Regions from separate parts of the Streptomyces sp. NPDC028419 genome, predicted to be linked through region 2. Evidence: riboswitches for the same ligand, from Rfam matches in the RefSeq annotation. Region 2 holds a riboswitch; the other holds the start of a gene.
The links. A riboswitch is a leader RNA that binds a small molecule or an ion and turns the genes downstream of it on or off. The one in region 2 is predicted to bind S-adenosylmethionine.

Region 1: it holds a riboswitch for S-adenosylmethionine, as region 2 does, so the genes downstream of both, thrC (threonine synthase) here and ACZ4UB_RS21435 (aminotransferase class V-fold PLP-dependent enzyme) in region 2, are expected to answer to the same signal.

What each region holds. Positions count from the first base shown of each region.
Region 1 covers NZ_JBVHUE010000028.1:105,684-117,655, forward strand. The annotation lists gene ACZ4UB_RS28640 (CBM35 domain-containing protein) at 1-397, shown strand, start outside; gene ACZ4UB_RS28645 (1-phosphofructokinase family hexose kinase) at 420-1,352, opposite strand; gene nagA (N-acetylglucosamine-6-phosphate deacetylase) at 1,492-2,643, opposite strand; gene ACZ4UB_RS28655 (ROK family protein) at 2,643-3,575, opposite strand; gene ACZ4UB_RS28660 (extracellular solute-binding protein) at 3,754-5,058, shown strand; gene ACZ4UB_RS28665 (DUF3263 domain-containing protein) at 5,102-5,338, shown strand; gene otsB (trehalose-phosphatase) at 5,372-6,229, shown strand; gene ACZ4UB_RS28675 (alpha,alpha-trehalose-phosphate synthase (UDP-forming)) at 6,807-8,249, opposite strand; gene ACZ4UB_RS28680 (glucosyl-3-phosphoglycerate synthase) at 8,296-9,246, opposite strand; SAM riboswitch class I at 9,439-9,588, shown strand; gene thrC (threonine synthase) at 9,606-10,892, shown strand; gene ACZ4UB_RS28690 (MoaD/ThiS family protein) at 10,925-11,200, shown strand; gene ACZ4UB_RS28695 (cold-shock protein) at 11,595-11,801, shown strand.
Region 2 covers NZ_JBVHUE010000018.1:18,378-30,349, forward strand. The annotation lists gene qcrA (cytochrome bc1 complex Rieske iron-sulfur subunit) at 1-517, shown strand, start outside; gene qcrB (cytochrome bc1 complex cytochrome b subunit) at 514-2,142, shown strand; gene trpD (anthranilate phosphoribosyltransferase) at 2,289-3,353, shown strand; SAM riboswitch class IV at 3,469-3,585, shown strand; gene ACZ4UB_RS21435 (aminotransferase class V-fold PLP-dependent enzyme) at 3,811-5,217, shown strand; gene ACZ4UB_RS21440 (Lrp/AsnC family transcriptional regulator) at 5,609-5,890, opposite strand; gene ACZ4UB_RS21445 (rhomboid family intramembrane serine protease) at 5,887-6,609, opposite strand; gene ACZ4UB_RS21450 (hypothetical protein) at 6,783-7,022, shown strand; gene ACZ4UB_RS21455 (NYN domain-containing protein) at 7,067-8,431, shown strand; gene ACZ4UB_RS21460 (C40 family peptidase) at 8,693-9,724, shown strand; gene ACZ4UB_RS21465 (C40 family peptidase) at 9,957-10,994, shown strand; gene ACZ4UB_RS21470 (hypothetical protein) at 11,107-11,972, shown strand, end outside.

The DNA.
Region 1 (11,972 bases), on a different contig from region 2:
CTCCGGTTTCGCCCTCGCGGGCGGTGCGCTCGTGCAGAACACGATCCCGGGCGCCAAGTCGAGCACCGGTCAGTACGCGGGCGGCTTCAACAAGCCCGGTGCGTCGCTGACCTGGTCGCTGGACGTGCCCAAGGCCGGTTCGTACAAGCTGAAGATGACCTACGGCGTGCCCGGCAAGGACGGCAGCACCACGCTGACGGTCAACGGCGAGGCGCAGAGCCGCCCGATCAACATGAAGAACTGGGCGAACGCGAAGCCCGGCGAGTGGGACAAGGGCTGGACCAACACCTACTCGTTGGTCGACCTCAAGGCCGGCGCGAACACCGTCAAGATCTCGTGCGAGTCGGGCAACCAGTGCGACGTCGTCATCGACCAGCTGTGGCTGGAGAACAACTGACGCCGGCCCCGGGCCCGTCCGGTCACTGATCGGGCGTCGGCGTGACGCTGACCGACCCCCGTACCTCCTCGTAGGTGCGGGGGTCGAACTCTCCCGCCACCGGGGAGTGCACGGTGGCCGCCGAGAGGGCGACGGCGCGGGCGAGGCGGGCGGGCCAGTCCAGGCCCTCTGCCAGGGCCGACAGGAGGCCCGCGACGGCGGAGTCCCCGGCTCCGGTGGGGTTGCCGGACAGCGCGCGGGGCGGGGTGGCGCGCCAGCCGCCCTGGGGCGTGGCGGCGAGCAGGCCGGCCGGGCCCAGCGAGGTGATCACCGCGTGGGCGCCGCGGCGGCGGGCGTCGCGGGTGGCGGGGAGCGGGTCGCGGGAGCCGGTCAGCTCGGCGAGTTCGGTGGAGTTCGGCTTGATCATGTCGGGCCGGGCGGCGATCCCGCGGCGCAGGGCCTCGCCGCCGGTGTCGAGCAGCACGGGGACGCCGGCCGCGCGGGCCCGGCGGACGAGGAGCGCGTAGGCGCCGACGGGGACGCCGGGCGGGAGGCTGCCGCACAGGGCCACGGCCTGCGCGCCGGAGCTCACGAGGGCGTCGTAGCGCTCCAGGAAGGCGGCCCATTCCGGCGCCGTGATCAGCGGGCCGGGTTCGTTGAACTGGGTGGTGTCGCCGCTCGCCGCGTCGGCCACGGCCAGCGTGCGGCGGGTGGGCCCCGCGCAGGGCAGCAGCGCGTCGCGGACCCCGGGCGCGTGGGCGGCCAGGCCCGCGCGGACCGCTTCGCCCGCGGGCCCGCCCGCGAAACCGGTGGCGGTGACGGCGTGGCCGAGGGCGGCGAGCACCCGGGCCACGTTGAGGCCCTTGCCGCCGGGGCGTTCGATGACGTCGGACACCCGGTGCGAGGCGTGCGGCAGCATCCGCGGCACCCGGTAGGTGACGTCGAGTGCGGTGTTGAGCGTGACGGTGACGATCATGTGGCGGACCCCCGGGTCTCGGTCTGCCGGGATCATGCCAAAGATGACGGCGGTCGGCCCAGTCCCCCGGGCCGACCGCCGTGCCGTTGCAGCCGGTTGGCGGGCCGTCAGTCGCCGTCCGCGCCGGTGCGCCGCGTGCTCACGCGCGCGGGTCGATGATCCATTCGCCGTGCCGCATGACGCCCTTGACGTCGAAGTCCGCGTCGAGGACGACGAGGTCGGCGTACTTGCCGGGCTCCAGCGAGCCGACCCGGTCGTACATCCCGAGCAGGCGGGCCGGGTTGGCCGAGATCGCCTGCACCACGGACTCGACGGGCAGCCGGTCCACGGTCACCGACCGCTTGAAGGCGGTGTCCAGGGTCAGCGTCGAGCCCGCGATGGAGCCGCCCTCCACGAGCCGGGCCACGCCGTCCTTGACCTCGACCTCCAGCGGACCGAGGTGGTAGGTGCCGTCGCCGAAGCCCGCCGCGTCCATCGCGTCGGTGATCAGCGCCACGCGGTGCGCGCCCGCGTGGTGGAAGGCCAGCTCCAGCATCGCCGGGTGCAGGTGGGTGCCGTCGTTGATCAGCTCGACGGTGATCCGCTCGTCCTCCAGCAGCGCCGCGATGGGGCCGGGCGCGCGGTGTTCCAGGCCGGGCATCGCGTTGTAGAGGTGGGTGGCGACCGTGGCGCCGGCGTCGATGGCCTCGCGGGTCTGGTCGTAGGTGGAGTCGGTGTGTCCGATCGCCGCGATCACCCCGTGTTCGGCCAGCAGGCGTACGGAGTCCAGCCCGCCCGGCAGCTCGGTCGCCAGGGTGAACATCCGGGCCGCTCCGTGCGCGGCGTCCATCAGCTTGCGGACCTCGGCCGGGTCCGGGTCGCGCAGCAGGTCCTCCTTGTGCGCGCCCTTGCGGCAGGGGTTGATGAAGGGGCCCTCGAAGTGGATGCCCGCGATCTCGCCCTGCTGGGTCAGCTCGGCGAGCAGCGCGGCCCGCCGGGCCAGCTCGTCGAGGTCGCCGGTGACGGTCGAGGCGACCAGCGTGGTGGTGCCGTGCTCGCGGTGCGTGCGCACGCCGCGGAGGATCTCCTCGGGCGTGCCGGAGGTGAAGGAGGCGCCGCCGCCGCCGTGGTTGTGCATGTCCACGAAGCCGGGGACGATCCAGTGGCCGGTGAGGTCGACGGCGGCGGCGCCCTCGTGGGCGCTGCCCGCGATGCGTTCGCCCTCGACGATGACGCGGCCGCCCGTGACGGTCCCGGTGGGCAGCACCACCTTGGCGCCGGAGAGAACGGTGCTGTGTGCGCTTCCGGCCATCAGGCTGGTACCTCCGTGGCGAGTAGGTCCCAGGCGAGCAGACCCGCGCCCAGGCATCCGGCGGTGTCCCCGAGGGCAGCCGGAACGATCTCGGGCAGCCGCTGGAACGTCACGCGTTCCTCGACGGCCGTCCGAAGCGGTGTGAACAAGGTTTCCCCGGCCTCGGCCAGCCCGCCACCGATGATCAGCGTGCGGGGGTCCAGCAGGGTGAGGGCGGTGACCAGGCCGTCGGCGAGGGCGCCGACGGCGGCGAGCCAGACCTCCTGTGCGCGCGGGTCGCCGGAGGCGACGGCCTTGGCGCAGTCCGCGGCGTCCGCTTCGGGGTCGCCGGAGGCGGCGGCCCAGGCGCGGGTGACGGCGGAGGCGGAGGCGAGGGTCTCCAGGCAGCCGCGCTGGCCGCAGCCGCAGGCGGGGCCGCCGGGGCGGACCACGATGTGGCCGATCTCGCCGGCGTAGCCGTGCGCGCCCGCCTCGATCCGGCCCGCGATGCCGATGGCGCCCGCGATGCCGGTCCCGAGCGGGACGAAGAGGAAGCGGTCGGCGCCGCGGCCCGCTCCGATGCGGCCCTCGGCGAGGCCGCCGGTGCGCACGTCGTGGCCCAGGGCCACGGGGATGCCGCCGAGGCGTGCGCTGAGCAGGGCGCGCATCGGTACGTCGCGCCAGCCCAGGTTCGCCGCGTAGACGGCGACCCCGTTCTCGGCGTCGACGATCCCGGGCACGGCGACGCCGGCGGCGGACGCGGGCCCTCCGTACCGCTGCACCCCCAGGTCGCGCAGCTCCGCGGCGAACTCCAGGATCGACTCGACGACGGCGTCGGGGCCCCGGTCGCGGCCGGTCGCGCGGCGCGCCTCATGGAGCAGGGAGCCGTCCTCGGCGACGAGGGCGGCCTTCATCCCGGTGCCGCCCACATCGAGGGCGATGACGTGTTTCACGGGTTTCACAGGTGACAGTCTCGCGTGCTCGACGGGGAAAGGTCTAGTCCACTGAGGGGGATTGTTGAGTAGCCATACAAATGGGGGACCCCCGGTGCCGTCCGGTTGTGGACACTCCGCGAAAGTGGTGTAGACCTTACGTGGATCTGACGGACGACAATGGGGTGGACCGAGAGCTGTGAGAGCCCGTTATCTGAGCCTGGTGGCCTCCGGCGCCGCACTGTGCATGAGCGTGACCCTGACCGGTTGTGGAACCGAGGTCCTCGGCGGGAACAACGAGGTGACCCTGCGCGTCGTGGCGGCCGACTACGGGGACAATCCCGCGAACTCCTCCGCCACGTACTGGAAGGACCTCGCCCACCGGTTCGAGAAGGACCAGCCCGGCATCAAGGTCGAGGTCGACGTCTACTCCTGGACCGAGGTCGACGCCAAGGTCGCCGAGATGGTCAAGGCCGGCAAGGCCCCCGACGTCGCGCAGATCGGCGCCTACGCGGACTACGCCGCCGCCGACAAGCTCTACACCGCCGACGAGCTGCTCTCCGTACAGACCGAGGCCGACTTCCTCGCGCCGCTCGCCGACGCGGGCAAGGTCAAGCGCGTCCAGTACGGCATGCCCTTCGTGGCCAGCACCCGGCTGCTCTTCTACAACGAGAAGCTCTTCGCCGACGCGGGCGTCATCCCGGCGAGCGCCGTCGGCACCGGCAAGGGCTGGCAGCCCAAGACCTGGTCCGAGCTGGAAGCCGCGGCCAAGAAGCTGAAGGCGGCCAAGGTCCCCACCCCCTTCGCGCTGCCGCTCGGCCGTGAGGAGGCGCAGGCCGAGACCATGAACTGGATGCTCGCGGGCGGCGGCGGCTACACCGACAACGAGGAGTCCTACGCCCTCGACTCCCCGGACAACGTCAAGACCTTCGAGTACCTGCGCGACACCCTGGTCGGCGGCGGCCTCACCGGCCCCGTCGAACCGGCGAAGCTGGACCGGCAGGCCGCCTTCGACGGCTTCACGCGCGGCGAGGTCGGCATGCTCAACGGCCACCCGACGCTGATCAAGCAGGCCGCGGCGAAGGGCCTGAAGTTCGGCATGGTCGCGCTGCCGACCTCCGACGGCTCGGACAAGCCCGCCATGGGCGTCGCCGACTGGGTCATGGCCTTCAAGAACGGCCACCGCAAGGAATCGGGCAAGTTCCTCGACTACCTCTACTCGGCCGAGAACCAGACCGCCTTCACCAGCCGCTACGACCTGCTGCCGGTGACCACCAGCGGCTACCGGTCGATGGAAGCGGCCACCGGAGCGGGCGCGGTCCAGCTCAAGACCTTCCTCCAGGCGCTGCCCTCCTCGCGGCTCTACCCGGTCGGCAAGAAGTCCTGGGCGGGCGTGAGCGAGAACATCAAGCAGAACATCGGCAAGACCGTCCAGCCGGGCGGGCAGCCGGCCAAGACGCTGGAGGAGATGGCGCGCACGGCGCGGGCGGAGGACGCGCACTGAGCTGGCCGTGGGTGCTGTCGGTGGGCGGAGTTAACCTGGCGGTATGACGGAGGGCGGGCGGTTGACGGAGACGGAGGCCGCCGTGCTCGCGTACGAGGGGCGCACCTGGCCCGGTCCCGGCGCCAAGGAGCGGGCCATACGGGAGCGACTCGGCATGCATCCCGTCCGCTACTACCAGCTGCTCAACGCGCTGATGGACGACCCGCGCGCGCTCGCCCACGCGCCCGGCACCGTGAACCGGCTGCGCAGGCTGCGCGAAGCCCAGCGTGCCCGGCGATAGCCGTCCTCCGGGGGGACCGTTAGGGTCGTAGGCATGGGGAGCCATCCGCACAGCCTGCCGGTCAACAGCCTGCCGATGCCCGTCACCGCCGCCGGACGCGAGGGGCTCGACGCCCTGCTGCGCGAGCCGCGCCGCGCGGTGATCGCCCTCGACTTCGACGGCACGCTCGCCGAGATCGTGCCCGACCCCGACCAGGCGCGGGCCCACGCCGACGCCGTGCCCGCGCTGGCCGCGCTCGCGCCGCGGGTGGCCTCGGTGGCCGTGATCACCGGGCGGCCCGCCGGGGTCGCCGTCCGCCACGGGGGCTTCGCGGGGGTGCCGGGGCTCGAACACCTCGTCGTGCTCGGGCACTACGGCGCCGAGCGCTGGGACGCGGTCACCGGGATCGTCCACACCCCCGCCGAACATCCCGGGGTGGCGGCCGTACGGGCCGAGCTGCCGGGCTTCCTGGACTCCATCGGGGCGTGGCGCGGCACCTGGATCGAGGAGAAGGGGCGCGCCCTGGCCGTCCACACCCGCCGGGCCGAGGATCCCGCGGCGGCCTTCGACGCGCTGCGGGAGCCGCTGGGGGAGCTGGCGGCGCGGCACGGGCTGGTGGTGGAGCCGGGGCGGGCCGTGCTGGAGCTGAGGCCGCCGGGGATGGACAAGGGGGTCGCGCTCACGGAGTACCTGGCGGAGGTCGGGGCCGGGGCGGTGCTGTACGCCGGGGACGATCTGGGGGACCTGGCCGCGTTCTCCGCGGTGGAGAAGGCGCGGGCCGAGGGGGTGCCGGGGCTGCTGGTGTGCAGCGGCTCGGCCGAGGTCCCCGAGCTGGCCGCCCGAGCCGACCTGACCCTGGCGGGCCCCCCCGAAGTAGCCGCCTTCCTCGCAGCCTTGGCCGCCGCCCTCTAGCCCACCCGCCCCCAATCGCCGGGCGGCTGCATCTCCAGCCCCGCCGGCGTTTGAGGCGTCCCCCCGGGGGCGGTCGACCCCCGGGCTCGGGTGCCGCGTGGGCTGACGCTGCCTCCGGCGGGCCCTCAATCGCCGGGCGGGCTTGGTTTCCCAGCCGCGCCGGCTGGTGTTGCCTCCGGCGGGCCCTCAATCGCCGGGCGGGCTTGATTCCCAGCCTCGCCGGCGTTTGAGGCGCCCCCGGAGGGCGGTCGACCGGTGGTCGGCCGTCGGGCTCGGGTGCCGCGTGGGCTGATGCTGCCTCCGGCGGGCCCTCAATCGCCGGGCGGGCTTGATTTCCCAGCCGCGCCGGCTGGTGTTGCCTTCGGCGGGCCTTCAATCGCCGGGCGGGCTTGATTCCCAGCCTCGCCGGCGTTTGAGGCGCCCCCGGAGGGCGGTCGACCGGTGGTCGGGCGTCGGGCTCGGGTGCCGCGTGGGCTGATGCTGCCTCCGGCGGGCCCTCAATCGCCGGGCGGGCTTGATTCCCAGCCTCGCCGGCGTTTGAGGCGTCCTCCGGGGGCGTACTGGACGGGCTCGCCGGCTACTCGGACCGCAAGAAGGCCAGTTGGGCCTCGAACCAGGCCGCCGGCGGCAGGGCGGTCGCGGTCGCGGCCAGGCGCTTCGTGCGCTCCGCCCGCTCCCCCTCCGGCATGGACAACGCCGCGTGCAGCGCGAGCGCCGTCTCCGTGACGTCGTACGGGTTCACCGCCAGCACGTCCTCGCGGAGCTCCTCGTACGCCCCCGCCCCCGTCGACAGCACCAGCACGCACCCCGCCTCCGACACCACCGGGATCTCCTTGGCCACCAGGTTCATCCCGTCGCGCACCGGGTTCACCAGGGCCACGTCCGCCAGCCGGTACGCCGCCAGGGAGCGCGCGAAGTCGTCCTCGACCGAGACCAGCACCGGCTGCCAGTCGGGCGTGGCGAACTCCGCGTTGATCTCCGCGGCCAGCTCCCGCACCGACTCCGTGTACGCGCGGTAGACGGCCAGGTCCTGCCGCGAGGGGTAGGCCGACGCCAGGTGCACCACGCGGCCGCGCCACTCGGGCCGGGTGACCAGCAGCTCCCGGTAGGCCAGCAGCCCGCGCAGGATGTTCTTCGACAGCTCCGTGCGGTCCACCCGGACGATCGCCTTGCGCCCGGCGACCTCCGTCCGCAGCGCGGCCAGCTTGTCGTTCACCTCGGGCCGGTGGGCCAGCTCCCGCAGCTCGTCGCCGTCCACGCCCAGCGGGAAGACCCGTACCGAGGTGGTCCGGCTCGACCAGACCGTGTAGCGCCGGTGCGTGATCTCCGTGCCGTCCGCTCCGCCCGGCGAAGCCGTCCCGTACGCGTCGTCCAGGTCCATCGCGTCCAGGAACGCCCGCGCCCACGCCCCGGTGTGGAAGCCCACCATGTCCGCCCCGAGCATCCCCCAGGCCAGCTCCTCGCGGACGTAGGAGGGCAGGATCCGCAGGTAGTCGTAGGACGCCCAGGGCGTGTGCGTGAAGTGCGCGATCAGCAGGTCCGGGCGCAGCACCCGCAGCATGCCGGGCACCAGGGCCAGGTGGTAGTCCTGGACGAGGACCCGCGCGCCCCGCTCCGCCTCCTCGGCCAGCGCCTCGGCGAAGGCCCGGTTGTAGGCGACGTACGACTCCCAGGCCCGGTGGAACGCCGCGTCGAAGACCGGCTCGCGCGGGACGTCGTACAGGTGGTGGTGGGTGAACCAGAGCACCGAATTGGCGATGGCGTTGTAGGCGCCGTCGTACACCTCGGGGTCGATGTCCAGCATCCGCACGCCCGGCTCGGCGACCCCGCGGCGGACCGCCTCGCGGTCCGCCTCCGAGAGCGCCGCGCAGATCCACAGCGCGTCCGGTTGGCGGCCGAGGGCGGCGGAGAGGCCGGAGACGAGACCGCCCCCGCCGCGGCGGGCGCTGAGGCCCCCGTCGGTGTCGAGGGCGTACGAGAGCGGACCGCGGTTGGCGGCGACGAGTACCGAGAAGGCCATGCGGGCAACCTAGCCCGGCGGGCCCGCGCTCAAACTGTGAGTGCCGTCATGCCACGCGTCGGTGGGCGTACTCCTCGACGCCCCGCATCGGCGGCCGCTCCACCGTGTCCACCGGGTAGGTGTGCGGCTCGAAGCCGTCCGGGCCGCGCTCGAACTGGGTCAGCTCGGGCCGTACGAGGTGCCCGCGCGAGAGCCGCAGCTGCGCGGTCCGGTAGATCGCGGCGGCCATTCGGCCCAGCGCCCGCCCGTCCTGGTGGCGGTGCAGCCGGACGCCGACGTCCACCTGCGCGAGCGCGTCCAGACCGGCCGTGTGCAGCGCGTCCACCAACAGGCCGAGCTCCACGCCGTAGCCGACGGGGAAGGGCAGCCGCTCCAGCAGCGAGCGGCGCACCGCGTACTCGCCGCCCAGCGGCTGGACGAATCCGGCCAGCTGCGGCCAGTGCAGGTTCAGCAGCGGGCGGGCCACCAGCTCGGTGACCCGGCCGCCCTGGCCGGGCGCGTCGCCCAGCGGGCGGTCGTACATCGCCTTGACGAACTGCACGTCCGGTTCGGTCAGCAGCGGGCCGACGATCCCGGAGACGAAGGCGGCGGAGAAGTCGCGCAGGTCGGCGTCGACGAAGCAGACGACGTCCCCGCTGGTCACCAGCAGCGAGCGCCACAGCACCTCGCCCTTGCCGGGCAGCGCCGGGACCCGCGGCAGGATCTCGTCGCGGTGCACCACGCGGGCGCCGGCCTTCGCGGCGACCTCCGAGGTGCGGTCGCCCGAGCCGGAGTCGATGACGACGAGCTCGTCGACGAGGGGGACGGGGAGGGCGTCCATCAGGTCGCGGCGGATGACCTCGACGATCGCGCCGACCGTCGCCTCCTCATTGAGCGCGGGCAACACGACGCTGACCGTGATGCCCGATGCCCGCTTGGCCGAAAGGAGCTGCTCCAGCGGTCGGTCGGTGGCGGACCAGGAGCGGGCCCCCAGCCAGCGCTCCACCTCTTCCAGCACCTTCAGCACTCCCTATCGAGTCGTGGCCGGCCAGCGATATGGCCGAAATGTGATCCATCTCGCGGTTCGGACGGCTGTCTCAACCATCCATGCCTTCGGTTACAGTCTTGAACAACGCGGAGGACCATCGCATGTCGGGGGTCCTTCGGTACAAACGCACGAGTGCGCCGCCAAGGCGCGTTCGCGCCATACCGCTCATCCAGAGGGGCAGAGGGATACGGCCCGTTGAAGCCCCGGCAACCCTCCAGTCGGTCTCGCGATTTTGCAAAGTCAGCGAGGTCCCCGACTAGGGAAGGTGCCAAATCCGTCTCGTGGCGAAGTGCGCCACGGGGAAGATGAGGAGAAAGGGCCTCGCCGTCATGTCTGTACAGACTGTCGCCACCTCTGCCGCGACCACCGTCGATCTCGGACCCGCCATCGGGCTTTCCTGCCGCGAATGCGCCACCCGCTTCGAGCTGGGTCCCATTTTCGCCTGTGCCGAGTGTTTCGGCCCGCTCGAAGTGGCCTACGAGCTTCCGACCGGTGACCCCGAGGCGCTGCGCGCCGCGATCGAAGCCGGCCCGAACAACATCTGGCGCTACGCCCCGCTGCTGCCCGTCCCCGCCGACGTGGCCTCGAAGCCGAACCTGAACCCGGGCTTCACCAAGCTCGTGGACGCCGAGAACCTGGCCAAGGAGCTGGGCGTCACCGGCAAGCTCTACGTCAAGGACGACTCCGGCAACCCGACGCACTCCTTCAAGGACCGCGTCGTCGCCATCGCCGTCGAGGCCGCCCGCGCCTTCGGCTTCACCACGCTCTCCTGCTCCTCCACGGGCAACCTGGCCGGGGCCGTCGGCGCCGCCGCCGCCCGCGCCGGACTGCGCTCCTGCGTCTTCATCCCGCACGACCTGGAGCAGGGCAAGGTCGTCATGGCCGGCGTGTACGGCGGTGACCTGGTCGGCATCGAGGGCAACTACGACGACGTCAACCGCTTCTGCTCGGAACTGATCGGCGACCCGCTCGGCGAGGGCTGGGGCTTCGTCAACGTCAACCTGCGCCCGTACTACGGCGAGGGCTCCAAGACCCTGGCGTACGAGATCTGCGAGCAGCTCGGCTGGCGGCTGCCCGACCAGATCGTCATCCCGATCGCGTCCGGCTCGCAGCTGACGAAGATCGACAAGGGTCTGCAGGAGCTGATCAAGCTCGGCCTGGTCGAGGACAAGCCCTACAAGATCTTCGGCGCCCAGGCCGAGGGCTGCTCGCCCGTCTCGACCGCCTTCAAGGCCGGTCACGACGTGGTCCGCCCGCAGAAGCCGGACACCATCGCCAAGTCGCTCGCGATCGGCAACCCGGCCGACGGCCCGTACGTCCTGGACATCGCCCGCCGCACCGGCGGTTACGTCGAGGACGTCAACGACACCCAGGTCGTCGAGGCCATCAAGATCCTGGCCCAGACCGAGGGCATCTTCGCCGAGACCGCGGGCGGCGTGACCGTCGGCGTGACGAAGAAGCTCATCGAGAACGGGCAGCTGGACCCGGCGCTGACGACCGTGATCCTGAACACCGGTGACGGCCTGAAGACCCTGGAGGCGGTGGCCGCCGACAGCGGCCAGACCGCCACCATCCGCCCGAGCCTGGACGCGTTCCGCGCCGCCGGCCTGGCCTGATCACCCCTCGAACCCGGAAAGGCAGCAGCGCCATGAGCGTCAACGTCCGCATCCCCACCATCCTGCGCACCTACACGGGCGGCCAGGCCGAGGTCGCCGCCGAGGGCGCGACCCTCAGCGAGGTCATCGACTCCCTGGAGCGGAGCCACCCGGGCATCGCCGCCCGCGTCCTCGACGACCAGGGCAAGCTGCGCCGCTTCGTGAACGTCTACGTCAACGACGACGACGTGCGCTTCGAGAGCGGGCTGCAGACGCCGACGCCCGACGGCGTGGGCGTCTCGATCATCCCCGCCGTCGCGGGCGGCTGACCCTCCGCTCGGACCGCAGAACCTGAATTGCCCCCTCCGGTAGGAAACGGAGGGGGCAATTCTGCGTGGTTGGGCGCGGTAGAGTTGGGGAAGTCCCCACCGCTGTTCTTGCCCGGCGCATATGAACGGGTCGCGGGAGGGTTGACATTGAGTCAACATGCGTGCGCGCTATGGGTCCTTGGCGTGGTTTGTCCGGCCCGAGTTGCCCCGGAAGATTCCTAATTTTCACCCTATTTCAATGTAATGGCATGTCCAGAATTCTCGCGGGAATGACCTGTTGCAGACAGCAGCGGTGCGGATACATTCAGCCCCGGTCGAGGCGTTCCGGCGCAAGTTCTGACCCGGGTCCGCGAAGTGCGGTCCTGCGCAAGGGCCAGTAATAGGGGAGTTAGGCATGGCTCAGGGCACCGTCAAGTGGTTCAACGCGGAGAAGGGCTACGGCTTCATCGCGGTCGACGGTGGTGCGGATGTGTTCGTCCACTACAGCGCCATCCAGATGGACGGGTACCGCACCCTTGAAGAGGGTCAGCGGGTCGAGTTCGAGATCTCGCAGGGCCAGAAGGGTCCGCAGGCGGACATGGTCAAGCTCGCAGTCGGCTAGCCGGAGCGATCGACCACCGACACATGAACACGCGGGGCCCGCATCCTGAGACATGGATGCGGGCCCCGCGTGCGTGCGGGAAACCGGGGCGGGAACCGGGGCCGGATCCGTGCGGGAACGCGTGGGGGAACGGGTGCGGGGCCCGGGCGTTCACCGGGTGTTCCTCGAAGC
Region 2 (11,972 bases):
GATCCTGCGCGACCTGGGTCCGCTGCCCGAGGACAAGCTCCGCAAGACGCTGTGGGCCAAGGGCAAGCTGCTCATCAACGACAACACCAACGAGCCGCTGCGTCCCGAGGACGTCATCGTCGGCTCGCTGACCTTCGCCCGGCCCGAGGGCCTGGAGGAGGACCAGCACGACTTCCAGACGCAGATCGCCAAGGCTGCCCTGATGATCGTCCGCATCAAGCCGGAGGACATCAAGGACAAGCAGGAGCTGGAGTGGTCCCACGAGGGCATCGTGGCCTACTCGAAGATCTGCACCCACGTCGGCTGCCCGATCAGCCTGTACGAGCAGCAGACCCACCACGTGCTCTGCCCGTGCCACCAGTCCACCTTCGACCTCTCCGACGGCGCCCGTGTCATCTTCGGCCCGGCCGGCCACGCGCTTCCGCAGCTGCGGATCGGCGTGAATGCCGAAGGCTTCCTCGAGGCGCACGGCGACTTCGAAGAGCCCGTCGGTCCTGCATTCTGGGAGCGCGGATGAGCACTGCCACTGAAACGACGGAGCGCAAAGCGCCTGCCGGTGAGCGCGTAGCCGACTGGGCGGACGGTCGCCTGGGCATCTACAGCCTCGCCAAGGCCAACATGCGCAAGATCTTCCCGGACCACTGGTCCTTCATGCTCGGTGAGATCTGCCTCTACAGCTTCATCATCATCATCCTCACGGGTGTGTACCTGACGCTGTTCTTCCACCCGAGCATGAACGAGGTCGTGTACCACGGCTCGTACGTGCCGATGCAGGGCGTCCAGATGTCCGAGGCCTTCGCCTCGACCCTGGACATCAGCTTCGACGTGCGCGGCGGTCTGCTGATCCGCCAGATCCACCACTGGGCGGCGCTGATCTTCGTCGCCGCGATGGTCGTGCACATGATGCGCGTGTTCTTCACCGGTGCGTTCCGCAAGCCGCGTGAGGTCAACTGGGTCTTCGGCTTCCTGCTGCTGTTCCTCGGCATGTTCACCGGTTTCACCGGTTACTCGCTGCCGGACGACCTGCTCTCGGGCACCGGTGTCCGCTTCATGCAGGGCGCCATCCTGTCCGTCCCGGTCGTCGGCACGTACCTGTCGATGTTCCTGTTCGGCGGGGAGTTCCCGGGCGGCGACTTCGTCGCGCGCTTCTACTCGGTGCACATCCTGCTGCTGCCGGGCATCATGATGGGCCTGCTGGTGGCCCACCTGATCCTGGTCTTCTACCACAAGCACACCCAGTTCGCGGGCCCCGGCAAGACGAACAACAACGTCGTCGGCATGCCGCTGCTGCCGGTCTACATGGCCAAGGCCGGAGGCTTCTTCTTCCTGGTCTTCGGTGTCATCGCGGCCGTCGCGGCGATCGCCTCGATCAACCCGATCTGGGCGCTCGGCCCGTACCGCCCGGACCACGTGTCCACGGGTGCGCAGCCCGACTGGTACATGGGCATGCCGGAAGGCCTCATCCGCGCGATGCCGGGCTGGGAGATCAACCTCTGGGGCCACACGCTGGTCCTGGGCGTCTTCATCCCGCTGCTGCTCTTCCCGCTGGTGCTGTGCTCGATCGCGGTCTACCCGTTCATCGAGTCCTGGGTCACCGGGGACAAGCGCGAGCACCACATCCTGGACCGCCCGCGCAACGTCCCGACCCGCACCGCGTTCGGTGTCGCCTGGATCGCGGAGTACATCGTGCTCCTCATCGGCGGCGGCAACGACATGTTCGCCCAGTACTTCCACCTGTCGATCAACTCGATCACCTGGTTCGTCCGGATCGGTTTCTTCCTCGTTCCGGTCCTCGCCTTCATCGCCACCAAGCGGATCTGCCTCGGCCTCCAGCGCCGGGACCGGGACAAGGTGCTGCACGGTCGCGAGACCGGCATCATCAAGCGCCTGCCGCACGGTGAGTTCGTCGAGGTCCACGAGCCGCTCTCGCAGGGCAAGCTGCACACGCTCACCTCGTACGAGCAGTACAAGCCGGTCGAGATCGGCCCGACGGTCGACGAGAACGGTGTCGAGCGCAAGGTGAAGGGTCTGGAGAAGCTCCGCGCGAAGCTGAGCAAGGGCTTCTACGGCGAGAACAACCAGATCCCGAAGCCCACGGCTGAGGAGTACAAGGAGATCCAGAGCGGCCACGGCCACCACTGACTCCGCATGACGGACTGATTCCGGTCAGTCTTCGCGTCGCCACGGCAAGAGCCCCGTCCAGTCACTGGACGGGGCTCTTCGCCGTCCACTCCGGCTGGATAGGCTGGGGCCTCACCCATCGACTGTGGACCCATCAGGAGCGGACCATGAACGTTGTGACCCCGGCAGGCGGCGACAGCGTGGCGGCCCGTACCTGGCCGGGCGTACTGGACGCCCTGCTGGACGGCCGCGACCTCGCCGCGGACGACACGGCGTGGGCGATGGACCGGATCATGAGCGGCGAGGCCACCGACGCCCAGATCGCGGGCTTCGTGGTCGCCCTGCGGGCCAAGGGCGAGACCGTCGCGGAGATCAGCGGCCTCGTGCGGACCATGTACGAACACGCCAACCTGATCGAGGTCCCCGGCCGCACGGTCGACATCGTCGGCACCGGTGGCGACGGCGCCAAGACGGTCAACATCTCGACGATGTCCGCGATCGTGGTCGCCGGTACGGGCGCCAAGGTGGTCAAGCACGGCAACCGCGCCGCGTCCTCCTCCAGCGGCGCCTCGGACGTCCTGGAGAAGTTGGGCGTCAACCTCGAACTGACCCCCGCGCGGGTGGTCGAGGTGGCCGAGGAGGCGGGCATCACCTTCTGCTTCGCCGTCAAGTTCCACCCGGCGCTGCGCCACGCGGCCTCCGCCCGCAAGGAGTTGGGCATCCGCACCACCTTCAACGCGCTGGGCCCGCTGACCAACCCGGCGCGGGTACGGGCCCAGGCGACCGGTGTCGCCGACGCCCGGCTGGCCCCCATCGTCGCGGGCGTGCTCGCCGAGCGCGGCTCCTCGGCGCTGGTCTTCCGCGGCGACGACGGCTTCGACGAACTGACCACGACGGCGACCTCCCGGGTCTGGTGGGTGCGCGACGGCGCGGTCACCGAGCAGGGCTTCGACCCGCGCGACATCGGCATCCCGCTGGTCGACGTCTCCGCGCTGCGGGGCGCGGACCCGGCGTACAACGCGGAGGTGGCCCGCCGTCTGCTGGCGGGGGAGACCGGCCCGGTGCGCGACGCCGTCCTGCTGAACTCCGCGGCCGCCCTGGTGGCCCTGGACCCGGGCAGCGGCACGCTGGAGGAGCAGCTGGCGGCGGGCGCGGCCCGCGCGGCGCAGTCGATCGACTCGGGCGCCGCCCAGGCCGTGCTGGAGCGGTGGGTGAAGGCGAGCAACGCCTGACGCCCGCGCGCCCGCCCGCACGGCTCCCCGCCGAGCGGCGATTTTCCGACAGGCCCCGGTCCGACATGCGGACCGGGGCTTGTGCGTGGCGGATCTTGTGGCAGGATGCTGACCAGGTCACGAGTGACAGCGTTTAGGCCCCGGCTTGCTGTCCGGCAACCCTCCTTCCGTGGCGGGGTGCCCCGGGTGATGACCAGGCCGTAGGCAGCGAGGCTTACGGCAAGCGCGGATCCCTCGACACCAGGGGTCCTGGTCTCTCGAGGAGCTTTTTCCGTGAGCAAGCGAATGCGATAGGGCGACTCGCCCCTTCTTCACCCCCGGAAACAGGGTCCTGTCCGCGTACCCCCAGGTAGCGCCGGCGCCACCCCCTCCTCCCGGGGCCTTCCCGTACCCCGCCGCACCCGGCCGCGTACGGCCCCTTGAAGCCATTCACCCCTGCCTGCCGGGAGATTCCGCCATGTCCGCTTCCCTGAACGCCGCCACCACCGCGACCGCCGACCCCGCGTGTGTCGAGCCCGCGTGTGTCGAGCCCGCTTGCGTCGAGCCGCTCCAGGTGCTCGGCCGGGACGTCACCGTGCCGCTCGTCACCGGCGGCGAAGTCACCTACGCGGCCCTGGACTACGCGGCCAGCGCGCCGGCCCTGCAGCGGGTCTGGGACGACGTGGCCGCCTACGCCCCGTACTACGGCAGCGTGCACCGCGGGGCCGGTTACCTCTCGCAGCTCTCCACCGACCTCTTCGAGCAGAGCCGGGCCACGGTCGCCGAGTTCCTCGACTGCCGGCCCACCGACCAGGTCGTCTTCACCCGGTCCACCACCGACTCGCTCAACCTCCTCGGCCAGGTGCTCCCGGCCGACTGCCAGGTCTTCGTCTTCGAGACCGAGCACCACGCCTCGCTGCTGCCCTGGCGCGACGCGCGGGTCACCTACCTCAACGCCCCGCGCACCCCGGCCCAGGCCGTCGCCACGCTGGAGCGCGCGCTGGCCGACCGCGAGCCCTACGGCCCGGCGCTGGTCTGCGTGACCGGCGCGTCCAACGTCACCGGCGAGCTGTGGCCGGTCAAGGAGCTCGCCGCCGCGGCGCACGCCCACGGCGCGCGGATCGTCCTGGACGCCGCCCAGCTCGCCCCGCACCACCCCGTGTCCGTCCAGGAGCTGGACGTCGACTGGGTCGCCTTCTCCGGGCACAAGCTGTACGCGCCCTTCGGCTCGGGCGTGCTCGCCGGGCGGGCCGACTGGCTCCAGGAGGCCGAGCCGTACCTCGCGGGCGGCGGCGCTTCGCGCAAGGTGGCGCGGCGTGAGGACGGCGGCGTGGACGTCGAGTGGCACACCACCGCGGCCCGCCACGAGGCCGGTTCGCCGAACGTCATCGGCGTCTACTCGATCGCCTCCGCCTGCCGTGCGCTGACCGAGGCCGGGTTCGACAGCCTGGTGGCCCGTGAGCAGCACCTGATCGCGAAGGTCCGCGAGGGGCTGGCCGAGGTCCCGGCGGTGCGGATCCTGTCGCTCTTCGGCGACGACGCGCCGCGGGTCGGCGTCATCTCCTTCGTGGTGGACGGGTGGAACAGCTCGCACTTCGCCGCCGCGCTGTCCGCCGAGTACGGCATCGGCGTCCGTGACGGGCTCTTCTGCGCCCACCCGCTGGTGCGGACCCTGCTGGGCAGTGCGCCGCAGGAGCCGGGCGAGTGCGGGGCGCCGGAGGCGGAGCCGGGCGAGCGCTCGCTGAACGCGATCCGGGTCAGCTTCGGGGCGGGTACGCCCGACGAGCACGTGGAGCGGTTCGTGGGGGCCGTGCGGGAGCTGGTGGCCCAGGGGGCGCAGTGGACGTACCGGACGGAAGAGGGCCGCTGCGTCCCGGCCGTCTGACGGTCCGCCTCAAACGCCGGCGGGGCTGGGGTGGTGCCCTTGTCCGGGGTCGGGGTGGGCGGGCCGCGGCCGGGCCGGTGACCCGCACGAGTGTCTCCTCGGCTCGCGGCAGCGGCCCCGTCGGACACTGCGCCCGGCGGTGACCGCTCGTCCTTGCGGGGACACTCCTGCGTGCCCCCGTCCCGGCCGCGACCCGCGCGGTGGTCCCGCGTCAGGGCGGTGGCGTCGCGGTGGGGCGGGGTGTCCCCGCAGGTCGAGCGGTCACCACCGGGTGCACGCTCCGACCGGGCCGAGCCCGCGAGCCGAGGAGACGCCCCGCCCCGGCGCGGCGACGCCGCCCTGACCCACCCCGACCGGGGTCAGGGACGTACCGGGCGCCCGCCGCCAGGCGTTACGCGTCCAGGCCGATCGCGAAGGCTGCTTCCAGGTCGTGCTGGGAGTACGTGCGGAACGCCACGTGGGTGTCCGTCGCCTCCACGCCCGGGATCTTGCTGATGCGGCCGGGGATGATGTCGGCCAGGTTCTCGTGGCGCGGCACCCGGACGAGGGCGATCAGGTCGTAGGTGCCCGTGACGGAGTAGACCTCGCTGACGTTGTCCAGCGCGGCGATCGACTCGGCGATCTCGGGGATGCGGTCCACGCTGGTCTTGATGAGCACGATCGCGGTGATCACGGCTGGCTGTCTCCCTCGGTGGCCGTCGCTGGTCGCCTCACTCTAGTCGTACGTCGATATCGCACCCACGCGTAGAGGAAGCCGAGCGAGAAGCCCACCACGTGGGCCAGGTACGCCACCCCGGGCCCGCTCCCCGCGCGCTGCGCCGCCAGCCACTGGAGGCCGAACCAGAACATCAGCACGATCCAGGCGGGGAAGCGCAGCGGGACGAAGAAGAGGAACGGGAAGAGGCTGGTGACCCGGGCCTTGGGGAAGAGGCACAGGAAGGCCCCCAGGACGGCCGAGATGGCCCCGGAGGCGCCGACCAGGGTCTGGTCGGAGGAGGCGTTGGCCGCCGCGTACGCGGCCAGGGCGAGGGAGCCGGTGGTCACGTAGAAGACGAGGAAGTGGGCGCGGCCCATGCGTTGCTCGGTCATCGCGCCGAAGACGTAGAGGAAGAGGCAGTTGCCCAGCAGGTGCAGCCAGCCGCCGTGGACGAAGAGCGCGGTCAGCGGGGTCAGCGCGGCGCGCGGGGTGCCGGCGAAGAGCTCGTCCGGTACGACGCCCCAGCGCCGGAAGTACGCCGTCCCGGCCACGACCAGGTCCTCGCCGGTGCCGTAGACCGGGTTCATCCCCGAGGCGGGGGAGAGGATGAAGACGACCGAGCAGGCCGCGATCAGCGCGTACGTCATCACCGGCCCGCGGGCTGCCTCGCGGACGGCCGGCCACCTTGCGCTCATGGGACAGAGCATGGCGTAACCGGAGGGACCGGGGCAGCTCGCCCCGCCGCGTCTCGCATGGAGGACTGTGCCCCACGCGAGGGGGGTGTCAGGCCGTAGGGTTACGAGCCACGGTCCCGCCGAGAGGCGCGGACCGCTTTAATTGAAAGAGTGACGAAGGAGTGAGCGGCCTGATGACGGTTCCCCTGCCGACGGAGACGACCCGGTGGCGCTGCACGCTGTGCGGCAACCTCACGCGGTTCGACGTGACCCGTTCGTCGAAGGTCGTGGAGTACGTCCACCTGGACCTCTCCGGGGAGCCCAAGGTCGAGGAGCGCGAGGTGGTCAATGAGACCATCGAGTCGGTCCGCTGCCGCTGGTGCAACGCGGTGGACCAGATCGAACTCGTGGACCGGCCGGGTACGGACTCCTGAGGGAGCCGGTGCCCGCGGTCGAGAAGTAACGGTAGGGGTGACGGATTGTGGAGCCAGCAAGCGGCGCTGAGCCGGCCGACGCGGCCGGTGACGCCGCGGAGGTGCTCGACCGCCCGCTGCCCGAAGGCGTGCGGCGCCGGGTGGTCGCGCTGGTCTCGGACGCCTTCGGCGGGTTGACGGTCGCCGACCTTCCGGGTCAGTTGCGCCAGTACGCCCGCTTCACCCCCACCCGGCGGGCGAAGTTCGCGGGCAACGCGATGGCGGCGGCCGTGGAGACGGACGCCGTCTTCCGCGGCCGGGTCGCCGAGAAGCTGCGCGAGGCCCAGCCGGAGCTGTCGGCCGCGCTGGAGTCCGGCGCGCCGCCCGCGGCCGCGGACCCGCTGGACGTGGCCGCCGCCGCGTACGTCCTGCGGCCCGCGGGCTGGGTCAAGCTCGTGGCCGCGGCCGGCGAGGAGGCGCAGCGCGCCGACGCCGAGCGGGTCGGCGAGGAGACCCAGCGCGAGCTGGAGCGGCTGCGCGAGGAGCTGGCACAGCTGCGCGAGCAGCAGCGCACCGGCGGCGAGCAGGTGCGCACCGAGCTGGAGGCCTCCCGCAAGGAAGCGGAATCGCTTCAGCGCAAGCTGCGCAGCGCCCTCAACGACGTCAAGCGCGGCGAGGCGGCCCTGCGCAAGGTGATCGCCGAGATCGACGGGATCCGCAGCGAGACCGGCGCCCGGGTGGTGGCGGCGGAGAGCGAGTCGCGGCGGCTCAAGTCCCGGCTGGCGGAGGTGGAGTCGGCGCTGGAGACCTCGCGCCGGGCCACCCGCGAGGGCCGCAGCATCGAGGACATGCGGCTGCGGCTGCTGCTCGACACGGTGCTCGACGCGGCCCAGGGGCTGCGCCGGGAGCTGGCGCTGCCGCCGGTCTCGACGCGTCCGGCGGACACGGTGGAGGCGGTGGAGCCGGGCCGGATGACCCCGAAGGACATCGCGGCGCGGGCGCTGTCGGAGACGGATCCGGCGCTGCTGGACCAGCTGTTGGCGCTGCCCCAGGCCCATCTGGTGGTGGACGGCTACAACGTCACCAAGACGGGCTATCCGACGATGCCGTTGGAGAAGCAGCGGCTGCGGCTGCTGGGCGGGCTGTCGATGCTGGCCGCCCAGAGCGGCGCCGAGATGACCTGCGTCTTCGACGGGGCCGAGCTGGCCGCGCCGGTGCTGTTGGCGCCGCCGCGCGGGGTCCGGGTGCTGTTCTCCAAGGCGGGCGTCACGGCGGACGAGTTGATCCGCCAGCTGGTGCGCGCGGAGCCGCCGGGGCGCCCGGTGGTCGTGGTCTCCACCGACCGGGAGGTGGCCGACGGCGTGGCCAAGGCGGGGGCGCGGCCGGTGACGTCCGCCTTGTTGCTGAAGCGGCTTTCGCGCGTTTCGTAACTCCTGGCCGGGATCGGTGGATTGAGCCAGTTGTCGGGATTTTCGGAACGTACCGTCAAGTGACCGCTACGGGGCGTGCGATGTAGGTAAAGAAGCTGGTCGGTGACCGATTTTTTTCTCGTCAGGATTTGAACTGATCACGGGAAGGTCACTAGGGTCGGCCCAAACCTTCGTGCGATGGATCACTCATTCGGGGTGCCGGGCGAAGGGGCTGCCGAGTGTGCGTACTGCGGCGGCTCTAGGAAGAAGGAGCTCGCCCCCGTGGCGTCCCACCGTCGACCCAAGCAGCCGAGCCGCCTTCGCGTGACCGTCCTGACGGCCACCGCCGCCGCGGCCGTCGTCCTCTCCGCCAACGGCGCCTCCGCCGCCCCGCAGCCGAGCAAGGACGAAGCCAAGGCCAAGGTCGACGCGCTCTACGAGGAGGCCGAACAGGCCACCGAGAAGGCCAACGGGGCCAAGGAGCGCCAGGACAAGCTGGAGAAGGAGATCGGCCAGATCCAGGACCAGGTGGCGAAGGGGCAGGACGAGCTCAACACCCTGCGCACCGCCCTCGGTTCGATGGCGAGCGCCCAGTACCGCACCGGCGGCATAGACAACTCCCTGGCGCTGTTCCTCTCCGCGAACCCGGACGACTACCTCGACAAGGCGTCCACGCTGGAGCAGTTGAGCGGCCAGCAGGTCGAGGCCGTCCAGAAGATCCAGGCCAAGCAGCGCAGCCTGGCGCAGAAGCGGCAGGAGGCCTCGGGCAAGCTCGCCGACCTCGAAGCCACCCGCAAGGAACTGAACGAGAAGAAGAAGGACTCCCAGGACAAGCTCGCCGCGGCGCAGGCGGTCCTCAACTCCCTCTCCGCGGAGCAGCGCTCGCAGCTCGGCGCCGACGAGAAGCGCGCCAGCGGCGGCGCCGCCGACAAGGCGAACGCCGGCGGCGGGGCGAAGGGCTCGGGCCGGGCCGGAGCCGCCCTCGAATACGCCAAGCAGCAGCTCGGCGACGCCTACCACATGGGCGACACGGGCCCCGACTCGTGGGACTGCTCGGGGCTGACCCAGTGGGCCTACGGCCAGGCCGGTGTGGACATTCCGCGCGTCACCTACGACCAGGCGAACGCGGGCCGCCGCCTGAGCCTGAGCGAACTCCAGCCGGGCGACCTGATCCTGTTCTACGACGACCTGCACCACGTCGGCCTGTACGCGGGCAACGGCATGACCCTGCACGCCTCCAACCCGCGCGGCGGCGTGAAGTACGAGGCCGTCGCCAACATGCCCTTCCAGTTCGGCGTCCGGGTCTCCGGCTGAACCCCGCGGCGCGCCCCGAACACCGCCCATCCGGGCGAATTACCGGGGCGCGCGCCACCCCCTCGCCCTGCCGGTGACCTGCGTCTGTCGGCAGGGCGTCACTGTGCGTGCCCACCGGCGGTCGTTGGTCGGGGCGTGGTCGCGCCGCTACTGTCTGCCAGCGCGGAACCCGGCACACGGCCGTCCACGGGGGGCGGACCCGGGCCCCGCGCTAGCGGAAGGGCGGCTCCACGTGGCATCCCATCGCCGGCCCGCGTCCACGGGCCACGACCGGAACACCAGGGTCACGGTCCTGACCGCCGCCGCGGCCACCGCCGCGGTCGCGTTGACCGGGGTACCGGCCAGCGCGACCCCCGCCGACCCGCCCGGTGCGAGCCGGGCCCAGGTGGACCGGCTGTTCGAGGAGGCCGAGCAGGCCACCGAGCGGTTCAACGCGGCGGGGGAGCGCAGCGCGAAGCTGCGCGCCGAGGTCCTGCGCGCCCAGGACGCCGTGGCGCGCGGCCAGGACCGGATCAACACCATGCGCGGGGTGCTCGGCAGCTTCGCCGGGGCCCAGTACAAGTCCGGCGGCCTCGACCCGGCCGTCGAGCTGATGCTCTCCGAGGACCCCGACGAGTACCTCGACAAGGCCAGCGCCCTCGACCGGCTGACCGGCCGCCAGACCCGCCAGCTCGACGAACTGCGCGAGGAGCAGCGCAAGCTGGACCAGGAGCGGCGGGTCGCCTCGGGCAAGCTCGCCGAACTCGACGAGCTGCGGGCCGACACGGCGCGCCAGAAGCGCTCCGTGACCGCCAAGCTCGCCGCGGCCCAGCGGCTGCTCAACGCGATGCCGACCGAGGAGCGGGCCTCCTTCGAGCGCTCCTCGCGTTCCGGCGGGCGCGCCGACGCGCTGCCCGAACTCCCCGGCTCCGGCGCCGCTTCCTCGGGGCGCGCCGCCACCGCCGTGATGGCGGCCCGGGCCGCGGTCGGGCGCCCGTACGTCTGGGGGGCCACCGGGCCCTCCGGCTTCGACTGTTCCGGGCTGATGGTGTGGTCCTACCGGCAGGCGGGCGTCTCGCTGCCGCGGACCTCGCAGGAACAGCGGCACGCGGGCCGCAGGGTCTCCCTCTCCGAGGCCCGGCCGGGCGATCTGGTGACCTACCGCTCGGACGCGAGCCACGTGGGCATGTACGTCGGCAACGGCCAGGTGGTGCACGCCCCCTACCCGGGGGCGGCCGTGCGCTACGACCCCGTCGGGATGATGCCGGTGTCCTCGGTGACCCGACCCTGAGGTGACCGCGCCCCGGGGGTGAGCGGCCTCCGGGGCGCCGCGGCCCGTGGTGCGGGTGGTTCCCGTGGTGCTTCCCGTGCCCGGGGTGCGTGGGCGCGCGTACGATCGCCGGATGGTCCGGGCTCCCCTCCGCGCGCTGCTCCCGCTGCTGGCCGTGCTGCTGTTGGCCTGCGGGTCCGGCTGCACCACCCGACCCGGGGCGCCGCCGCCCGACGGCGCCGAGCGGGCCGTCAGGGCGGCGGTGTCCGCGTGGTCGGCCCGGCCGCCCGCGGCGCTCGCCGCGGTGCCGTTGGAGGGCTGGAGCTACGAGGTCACCTCGGTGCGCCGGGACGGCGCCCGGGCCACCGTGCGCGCGGAGCTGCGCTACCGGCTCACCGGCTACGACTCCGCCCCGGCGGGCTCGGCCCGCTCCCTGACGCTGAGCGAGGACGCCGGCGGCTGGCACGTCACCGGTGACCGGCCCGCCCCCGGGGCCCTGCCGCAACTGTGGGACCAGGGGCCGGTGTCCGTGGTGCGCGGGGAGCGGGCGCTGGTGCTGGGCGGCCGGGGGCGCTCCAGGGAGAGCCTGGAGGAGATCGCGGTGGTCGCGGGGCGGGCCGTGCCCGCGGTGGGCGCGGCCTGGCCGCGGCCGTGGGCGGGCCGGCTGGTGGTCGTGGTCCCCGCGGACGTGGAGGCGATGGCGGCCCTGTTGGGGCGGCCCGCCGACGCCTACCGGGGACTGGCGGCGGTGACCAACGGGCTGGTGGGCGTGGACCCGGCCCCGGCGGACCGGGTGGTGGTCAACCCGCAGGCGTACGAGGGCCTCAGCGAGCTGGGCCGCCAGGTGGTCATCACCCACGAGAGCACGCACGTCGCCACCCGCTCCGCGACCACCGCCTCGACCCCGCTGTGGCTCTCCGAGGGCTTCGCGGACTGGGCGGCGTACCGCTCGACCGGGCGCACGCCGGCGGAGGCCGCACCGACCCTGCGCCGGGCCGT